Linked DNA regions of Thiosocius teredinicola. The protein of the gene in region 3 interacts with the protein of the main gene of each other region in a pairwise test. Links are inferred from orthologs where the notes say so. Each region holds a gene or a part of one and is shown on either strand. Other genes may lie near its edges. The genes, in order: ybgC, bioH and acpP.

The links.
Region 1: the proteins of acpP (region 3) and ybgC interact in binary tests that used the Escherichia coli proteins (3 or more experiments, as listed by UniProt). The link is inferred for Thiosocius teredinicola from one-to-one orthologs.
Region 2: the proteins of acpP (region 3) and bioH interact in binary tests that used the Escherichia coli proteins (3 or more experiments, as listed by UniProt). The link is inferred for Thiosocius teredinicola from one-to-one orthologs.

Annotation. Positions count from the first base shown.
Region 1 is NZ_CP019936.1:3,710,222-3,713,075, reverse strand. The notes cover bases 11-2,708. They hold ybgC (tol-pal system-associated acyl-CoA thioesterase), read left to right. Parts: upstream 11-1,007; coding sequence 1,008-1,409; downstream 1,410-2,708. Other genes in these bases: tolA (cell envelope integrity protein TolA), read left to right, coding at 2,544-2,708; tolR (protein TolR), read left to right, coding at 2,125-2,535; tolQ (protein TolQ), read left to right, coding at 1,399-2,091; ruvB (Holliday junction branch migration DNA helicase RuvB), read left to right, coding at 11-837. Outside these bases: more of ruvB, read left to right, coding at 1-10; more of tolA, read left to right, coding at 2,709-2,854.
Region 2 is NZ_CP019936.1:4,068,467-4,071,622, forward strand. Bases 120-3,119 are described here. They hold bioH (pimeloyl-ACP methyl ester esterase BioH), read right to left. Parts: upstream 2,004-3,119; coding sequence 1,236-2,003; downstream 120-1,235. Other genes in these bases: bioD (dethiobiotin synthase), read right to left, coding at 120-366; bioC (malonyl-ACP O-methyltransferase BioC), read right to left, coding at 363-1,232; bioF (8-amino-7-oxononanoate synthase), read right to left, coding at 2,000-3,119. Also shown: more of bioD, read right to left, coding at 1-119; more of bioF, read right to left, coding at 3,120-3,156. UniProt on the Escherichia coli protein: The physiological role of BioH is to remove the methyl group introduced by BioC when the pimeloyl moiety is complete. It allows to synthesize pimeloyl-ACP via the fatty acid synthetic pathway through the hydrolysis of the ester bonds of pimeloyl-ACP esters.
Region 3 is NZ_CP019936.1:2,201,640-2,204,776, reverse strand. Bases 12-2,992 are described here. They hold acpP (acyl carrier protein), read right to left. Parts: upstream 1,629-2,992; coding sequence 1,395-1,628; downstream 12-1,394. Other genes in these bases: fabD (ACP S-malonyltransferase), read right to left, coding at 2,505-2,992; fabG (3-oxoacyl-ACP reductase FabG), read right to left, coding at 1,772-2,512; fabF (beta-ketoacyl-ACP synthase II), read right to left, coding at 53-1,297; pabC (aminodeoxychorismate lyase), read right to left, coding at 12-18. Also shown: more of pabC, read right to left, coding at 1-11; more of fabD, read right to left, coding at 2,993-3,137. UniProt on the Escherichia coli protein: Carrier of the growing fatty acid chain in fatty acid biosynthesis.

The DNA.
Region 1 (2,854 bases), 1.5 Mb from region 3 along the record:
CTGTCGCACATCATCGCCAACGAGATGGGCGTGAATCTGCGCCAGACCTCCGGCCCGGTGCTCGAGCGCCCCGGCGATCTGGCCGCCCTGTTGACCAACCTCGAACCGCACGATGTGCTGTTCGTCGACGAGATCCATCGCCTGAGCCCGGTTGTCGAAGAGGTGCTGTACCCGGCGATGGAGGACTACCAACTGGATATCGTGATCGGCGAGGGCCCTGCGGCGCGCTCGATCAAGGTCGATCTGCCGCCGTTCACCCTGGTGGGTGCGACCACACGCGCCGGCCTGCTGACGTCGCCGCTACGCGACCGCTTCGGCATCGTGCAGCGCCTCGAGTTCTACTCGGATGCCGAACTCGGCCGCATCGTCGGTCGCTCGGCCGGCATTCTCGGCGTCGATATCACGCCCGAAGGCGCCGCCGAGATCGCGCGCCGTTCACGCGGCACACCGCGTATCGCGAACCGTCTGCTGAGGCGTGTGCGTGACTATGCACAGGTGAAATCGCGCGGCCAGGTCACCGCCGAGGTGGCCGACGCGGCACTCAAGATGCTCAAAGTCGATGCCAACGGCTTCGATCAGATGGACCGCCGCCTGCTCAAGGCGGTGATCGAGAAGTTCGACGGCGGACCGGTTGGCCTCGACAACCTCGCGGCGGCGATCGGTGAAGAGCGCGGCACGATCGAAGACGTGCTCGAACCTTACCTGATACAGCAGGGCTTTTTGATGCGTACACCGCGCGGGCGCATGGCGACGCGCGCGTCGTTCATCCACTTCGGTCTGCAGCCGCCGAAAGCCAGCGATGCGCCGGATCTGTTCGCTGACCTGGCCGACGACTGAATTTCGCACACTGAACTTATTCATTGTGCTTCAGCCTAATAGCGGCAATCGGATAGAATCCGCGCGAACTTTCGCAGGTCGCCGGTGCGATGGATAGCGGTGAATGGCATGTCGAGGCACGCGGTGCCGATCATGCGAACTGCGGTTAACAGCAGGGCAGTGCATTGAGCGTGTTTAAATGGCCCGTTCGGGTCTACTACGAAGATACCGATGCCGGTGGCGTGGTGTATTACGCCAATTACCTGCGATTCCTCGAGCGCGCGCGTACAGAATGGCTGCGCGATCAAGGGTTTGAGCAAAATGCCCTGATCCGTGACTCCGGGATCGTGTTCGCGGTTCGTCATGTCGAAATCGATTATCTTCTGCCGGCGCGTTTTGACGACGAATTGGTCGTCGAAGCCCGAATCGATTCGGTCAGCAAAGTCAGTATGACCTTCGCTCAGCGCATCGTGCGCGAGCCCGACACCGTGTTGAGCGAGGCCTCGGTGAAGGTCGTGTGCCTGGACAAAGAACGATTCCGCCCGGTGCCGATACCGGAACCTATCCGCGAGAAAATTAAGAATGCACAGTAGTGATCTTTCGTTCGTCAGCCTGATACTCAACGCCAGCTTCGTCGTCCAGCTGGTGATGGCGTTGCTGGTGCTGGCGTCCATCCTGTCGTGGACGATCATCTTCGATCGCTCGCGCAACGTGAAAAAGGCGCAACGCGAAGTCGAGGACTTCGAAAACCGCTTCTGGTCGGGCGGCGATCTTGGCGATCTGTATCGCTCGGTCGATCGCGACCGCGATTCATTACGTGGCGCCAGTGCGATCTTTCATGCCGGTTTTCGCGAATTCGCGCGGCTGCGTGAAAACCAGAGCGTCGAGCCCATGGCGATGGTCGAAGGCGCGCGCCGTGCGATGCGCGTGGCGCTCAGTCGCGAGATGGATACCCTGGAAACGCATCTGTCGTTTCTTGCCACGGTCGGCTCGACCAGCCCCTACGTCGGTTTGTTTGGTACCGTCTGGGGCATCATGAACGCGTTCCACGCGCTTGGTAACGTCAAACAGGCCACGTTGAACCTGGTTGCGCCCGGTATCGCCGAGGCGCTGATAGCGACCGCGATGGGCCTATTTGCCGCAATCCCTGCGGTCGTCGCTTACAACCGCTTTGCCAACAACGTGCAGCGCCTGGAGAATCGCTACGACGATTTCGTCGAGGAGTTCTCCAACATCTTGCAACGCCAGGCACATACCAATACGCGGCGTCGCTAAGCCATGGCCCACCGACAGAAAACCCGACGCCCAATGGCCGAGATCAACGTCGTTCCGTATATCGACGTGATGTTGGTGCTGCTCGTGATCTTCATGATCACCGCGCCGCTGCTGACCCAGGGCGTGAAGGTGGATCTCGTCGAGGCCGACGCCAAGCCGATCGAAGACGATGCCAAACGTCCGCTGTTGGTCACCGTGGATGTCAACGGTGTGTTCCATCTTACCTATGATGATGACCGCACCCAGGAACTCGATGAAGACGAGTTGCTGACCAAGAGTGCGTCGATCATCAAGAACAACCCGGGTATTCCGGTGCTGGTCAAAGGCGACCGCAACGTCAAATACGATCGTGTCGTACAGGCGATGGTGGTGCTGCAGAGCGCCGGTGCGCCGAGCGTCGGTCTGATCACGCAGCCGCCGGAAGCGGAACTCGAGGGGCGCTAGGGGGCGACGTGTTGTTTACCGTCCTTAAACGTAATCCTTTGGCGCTGGCGCTGGCCGTGCTGCTGCACGTGGCCTTGGCGGTGTTCCTGATTCTCGAGGTCAACTGGCGCGACGAGGTCAAGCCGATCGGTGCCGATGTCGAGGTGGTGCAGGCCACGCTGGTAGGCGATCCGCCACCGATCGAGACGCCGAAGAAGGTTGAGCAGGCCAAGCAGCCCGACAAGGCCGCCGAAGAGAAAAAGCGCGAACAGGCCGAGCTGGAAAAACGCCGCGCCGAAGAGAAGCGCAAGCTCGCGCAGATCGAACAACAGCGCAAGCA
Region 2 (3,156 bases), 1.9 Mb from region 3 along the record:
ACGCCAACCGCCCGCCCCCTCGACCACCACGATGTCGGCCGCTGCATTGACCGCGGTGAATGCACGGCGGATGGTTTCCATGTTGATCGGCTGATCGGTTTCGCGTGCCGCCAGGTGCGGTGCGATCGGCTGCTCGAAGCAATAGGGGTTCACCTGTTGATACGGCAGGTCGAACCCGCAGGCCTCGATCAGCGCCATGGAATCGTCATTACGCAATTCTCCGTCGTGCCAACGGGCTCCCGCGGCAACCGGCTTGAAGCCCGCAGCGGTGATGCCTTGTTTGCGCAAGGCCCGGATCAATGCCACCGAGACGACGGTCTTTCCGCAGTCGGTATCGGTTCCTGTGATGAAGACACCCTGTTTCACCGGCCGGCTCTCAGCACATCGACCGAAACACGCGTTTCGCCATCCACCTTGCGCTGTACCGCGCCCCACGCATGACCGTGAACCACCTCGTAGGTCAACGGCAGTCTGCCGTCGGCATCGCGGAACTGTTCATAGGCGGCACATACCTCAACCAGGCGTTGCCGGCTGAGCAGGCCGCGCGAACGACTCACGTCCGCGTTGCCGGCACCGATGATTTTGACTTCGCGCATCAAACGCATGGCATCAGTGTAGGTCAGCGTCATACGTTCCACATCCATGACCGGGTCGGCCAGGCCCGCTGCCATCAGCGTATCGCCATAGTCGTGCATATCGATGAAGTTATGCACATGAGGCCGACCGTCGACTTCCGACCAGGCCGCGCGCAGTTCCTTGAGCGTATCCGGACCGAAACTGCTGAACATCAGCAGCCCTCCCGGTTTCAGTACCCGGCTGATATCGGCAAACGCCTGTGCCGGCCGGGTGCTCCACTGCAGTGCCGCGTTGGCGAATACCAGGTCGACGCTCTGATCCGCCAGCGGCAGGTGATCGAGATCGGCACACAGGCAACGCGGCCGGCGCAGCCAGCGTCCACGCTTGCGGGTGCGCGCCAGCATCGGCATCGCGAAATCGAGCGCAAACACCTGGGCCTTTGGATAACGCTTCATCAGCGCCTCGGTGGCCACCCCGGTGCCGCAGCCGATATCGAGTATCACGCCGGGTTGATGGCGGACGAAATCGAGCCGCTCGAGCATGCGTCTGCCGATCTCATGCTGCAGCACGGCCGCCTCATCGTAGTGCTGCGCGGCCCGCCCGAAACTCAGGCGTGCTTTGCGCTTGTCCAGTGGTTGCTCTTCAACGTCGCCCATCGATCAACTCACCGGTAGAAAATCCAACAACAAATCCAAACTCTCCTGCGGATGCGATAGAAACGGTGCGTGGCCGGCGCCGTCGATCACATCGATCCGGCTCGCCGGTAACCAGTCACCCAGGCATTCCGTAATCGTCGAAGGCACCAGCGTGTCACGCGCACCGAACCACCAATGGGTGGGACACGCGAGCTCCGCCAGTTCGCCACGCAGGTCAGTGCGCAACAGCAGCTCCAAACCCTGGCTCAGCCCTTCGGCGCTCGCCGGCGGTCGCTGCGCGACCTCATCGCGCAGCTGCTTCAACGTCTCACGTGCATGCTCCGCACCTTTCACCTGCAAACTCAAAAAACGCATCAGGGTTGCGTTGGCGTCGTCATCCAGCGCCCTGGCAAACTGCTCGAAGGTCGATGTCGGCATCGCACACGGCCAATCGACGCTTTGCACGAAGCGCGGCGTTGTGCCCACCAGCGAAAGCCGACCCACCCTTGCCGGGGCCATCAGCGCCGCCTGCAACGCCACCTGGCCACCCAACGACCAACCGATCCACTGGGCACGCCGGGGCGCGGCATCCAGGCACAGCTGCGCCCAATCGCGTAGCTCGGCAGCGGGCGCCGGCGGGCTGGCGCCGTGTCCCGGCAACTCGATCACGTTGACCTCGAAGTGCTCAGCGAGTGTCGGCAGGATCGGCTCCCACACGGCCGCGTTCATCCCCCAACCATGCAGCAACACCAGCGGCGCGCCCTGCCCTGTCTTCTGGCAATACAGGCTCATGCCAGCTCAGCCGCCGTCTCTTCGAGTACGCTCAGCAAGGTCTCGACCTGCGATACCGTGTGCGACGCCGACAGGGTCACGCGCAGGCGCGCGGCACCATCGGGCACGGTCGGCGGGCGAATCGCCGTTACCAGGATACCTTCGCGGTAAAGCCGATCGCTCCATTGCAGCGCGCGCTGCGCAGAACCGAGCAGAATCGGCTGGATCGGTGTTTCCGAATCCATCAACTCGAGCCCGATACGCGCAGCGCCGCGACGGAAACGGACGATCAGACCCTGCAGACGCTCACGCCGCCATTCCTCGTCGAGCACGATGCGCAGGCTGGCACGCGTTGCCTCGGCGATCGCTGCCGGCATGGCGGTGGTGTAGATATAGGGTCGCGCCTGCTGGATCAGCGTTTCGATCAGCACCTCAGGCCCGGCGACGAATGCACCGGCCGTGCCCAGCGCCTTGCCCAGCGTGCCCATCAGGATCGGCACATCCGATTCACCGAGTTCCGCAGCCACAATACTGCCTCTGCCTTGCGGGCCGACAACCCCGATACCGTGCGCATCGTCGACCATCAGCCAGGCGTTGTGGGCCGAGCACTGCTCTGCCAGACCAGCCAGCGGCGCAATGTCGCCGTCCATGCTGAACACGCCGTCGGTCGCCACCAGGCAACGTGCTTCACCCTCGCGCAGCAAACCCGCCAGTGCGTCGGTGTCGGCATGCGCATAACGCTTGAAGCGTGCGCGTGACAGGATGCCGCCATCGATCAGCGAGGCGTGGTTGAGGCGATCTTCCAAAACGGTGTCGCTACGACCCAGCAGCGCGCTGAGCACCCCGAGATTGGCCATGTAGCCGGTCGAGAACAACAGCGCACGTTCGCGTCCGGTGAACTCGGCAAGTTCTTCTTCGAGGGCATGATGCGCAGCGCTATGGCCGCTGATCAGGTGCGCCGCGCCGCTGCCGACGCCGTAGCGCGCCACACCGCGATTCACTGCCTCGCCCAGACGCGGGTCGGCAGCCAGACCAAGATAGTCGTTGGAACAGAAGCTGAGCATGCGCCGGCCGTCGACGACCAGTTCCGGCCCCTGTGCACCGTCGGTCACCCGGCGTTGCCGGTACAGGCCCTCGCGTCGACGTTGTTCCAGCGCAGCCTGCAACGACTGCA
Region 3 (3,137 bases):
AAGAACCGCATCAACCATCGAACACCGATCCCGTCAGCACCGGGATGTACGGTCAGTCGCTGAACTTGCGGAACACCAGAGTGCCATTGGTACCGCCGAAACCGAACGAGTTCGAGATCGCGACATCGATCTTCGCTTCGCGTGCCGTATGCGGCACGTAGTCCAGATCACACTGTTCATCGGGATTGTCGAGGTTGATCGTCGGCGGCATCACCTGATCACGCAGTGCGAGCACCGTGAACAGCGCCTCTGCACCACCAGCAGCACCCAGCATATGACCGGTCATCGACTTGGTCGAGCTGACGGCCAGCGTCTTGGCATGATCACCGAACGCCAGTTTGACCGCCATGGTTTCGGCGACGTCGCCGGCCGGGGTCGAGGTGCCGTGGGCGTTGATGTAGTCGACCTGGTCCATGTTCAAACCGGCATCTTCAAGCGCCAGCCGCATGCAATCAGCTGCACCTTCGCCACCCGGCGACGGTGAGGTCATGTGGAAGGCATCAGAGTTCATTGCCGATCCGGCCAACTCGGCATAGATGCGTGCGCCGCGGGCCTTGGCATGTTCTAGTTCCTCGAGCATCAGCACACCGGCGCCGTCACTCAACACGAAGCCGTCACGATCCTTGTCCCACGGGCGACTTGCCGCCTGTGGATCGTCGTTGCGTGTCGACAGCGCACGCGCCGCGGCGAAGCCACCCAACCCGGTCGGTGAAGTCGCCATCTCGGCGCCACCGGCCACCATCATGTCGACCGTGCCGTACTGGATCATACGCATGGCATCGCCGATGTTGTGCGCGCCCGTGCTACAGGCAGACACGATCGAGTAGTTCGGGCCTTTCAGGCCATACATGATCGACAGGTTGCCGGCGACCATGTTGATGATGTTCGACGGCACGAAGAACGGCGAGATCTTGCGCGGTCCACCCTTGAGGTAGGCGCCGTAGCCGGTTTCGATGCCGGTCACGCCACCGATGCCCGAACCGATAGCGACGCCGATGCGCTTCGCATTGTCGTCGCTAATCTCGATTCCGCTGTCTTTAATCGCTTGAACACCGGCAGCAATCCCGTAATGAATGAAGGCGTCCATCTTCTTCGCCTCTTTTTTCGGGATGTACTGCTCGACATCAAAGCCGTATATCGGTCCGCCGAAACGTACGCTGAACGGTTCGATGTCGAAGTGCGTGATTGGTTGAATACCGCTTTTACCGGCGAGAACGCTTTCCCAACCGCTGGCAACATCCAGTCCCACTGGCGCGACCAGGCCAAGACCTGTTACCACAACCCTTCTATCTGACATCTGGGAGAACCCCTATCGGCAGCTACTTATTAAATCAAACGGCCGTGGCTCCGCAGCACGGAACCGACGGCCGGTATTCGAGCGATATAAAACAAAATCAGCTGTGAGCGGTCACGTAGTCGATAGCCTGCTGAACAGTCGTGATCTTTTCGGCTTCTTCGTCGGGAATTTCGGTTTCGAATTCCTCTTCCAAAGCCATCACGAGTTCAACGGTATCGAGCGAGTCGGCGCCGAGATCATCGACGAAAGAGGCAGCCGGTACTACTTCTTCTTCTTTGACGCCCAGCTGCTCAACGACGATCTTCTTTACGCGTTCTTCAATAGTGCTCATTCTGTCAATTCCTCCAGAGATACGTGATCAAGGCGCCACGCGGTGACGCCGTATTGTATTCAGTTTGTTCCCTGCTTCAAAGCCGAAACGGTCAATTTCAGCAAACCATGAAACAGGCAAATTTCTTTTGCCAATTCGGCCACTTACGCCATGTACATGCCGCCATTGACGTGAATCGTCTCACCCGTCACGTAGCCGGCAGCGTCCGAGGCGAGAAACGCCACCACTGACGCGATTTCCTCAGGTTTGCCCAGGCGGCTCAACGGAATCGCGCCGAGCAGCGCGTCGCGCTGCGCCTCGGGCAGTTCACGCGTCATATCGGTATCGATGAAGCCTGGGGCAACAGCGTTGACCGTGATACCGCGTGAGCCCACTTCTTGTGCAAGCGATTTGGTGAAGCCGAACATGCCGGCCTTCGCGGCCGCATAGTTGGTCTGCCCGGCATTGCCGCTGGCACCGACGACCGAAGCGATGTTGATGATCCGGCCTGTCTTGGCCTTCATCATCGCGCGCAGGCAGGCCTTACAAACCCGGTATATCGACGTCAGGTTGGTATTGATAACGCCGTCCCACTCATCGGTCTTCATGCGCATCAACAGGTTGTCGCGGGTAATGCCGGCATTGTTGACCAGGATCGTGACGGCACCGTATTTGTCGCCGATGGCTTTGATGACTGCCTCGACCGATGCATCGTCGCCGACGTTCAGGCACATGCCTTCGCCATTGATGCCGGCGTCGGCAAAGCGCTTGCTGATGGCCTCTGCACCCGCATCGCTCGTCGCCGTACCGACAACGGTGGCGCCTTGTGCACCCAGGGCGTCAGCAATCGCCTTGCCGATACCGCGGCTTGCACCGGTGACCAGCGCGACTTTACCTTCAAGCATTAATAGCCTCCACAGCGGTTTCCAGAGTTGTCGGGTCGAGTACCGGCAGCGCGGTCAGCGATTTGTCGATGCGCTTGATCAAACCCGCGAGCACCTTGCCGGGGCCGGCTTCGATCACGACATCGGCACCGCGCGCGGCGATCGCCTGCACGGTTTCGACCCAGCGCACCGGGCTGAACAGTTGTTCGACCAGCAGACGCTGAATCGATGCCGGATCGTCGGCCGCCTGAACATTGACGTTGTGCAACACCGGTATCTGCGGTGCGTTGAACGACAACGACTGCATCGCTTCGGCCAGACGCTCAGCCGCCGGTTTCATCAAGGCGCAATGCGATGGCACGCTGACATCGAGCAGCAACGCCCGCTTGGCGCCAGCTGCCTTGGCAAGCTCGGCAACCCGCGAAATCGCACCCGCATTGCCGGCAACCACGACCTGTCCGGGCGAATTGAAATTGACCGCCTCGGCAACCTCGCCTTGTGCACCTTCTGCACAGACCTCGCGCACCTTGTCGTCGTCCAATCCAAGGATTGCCGCCATCGCGCCGGTGCCCGCCGGGACGGCCTCTTGCATTAAGCGTCCACGCTGTACGACCAGGCGGGTCGCGTCGGCGAGATCCAGCACGCC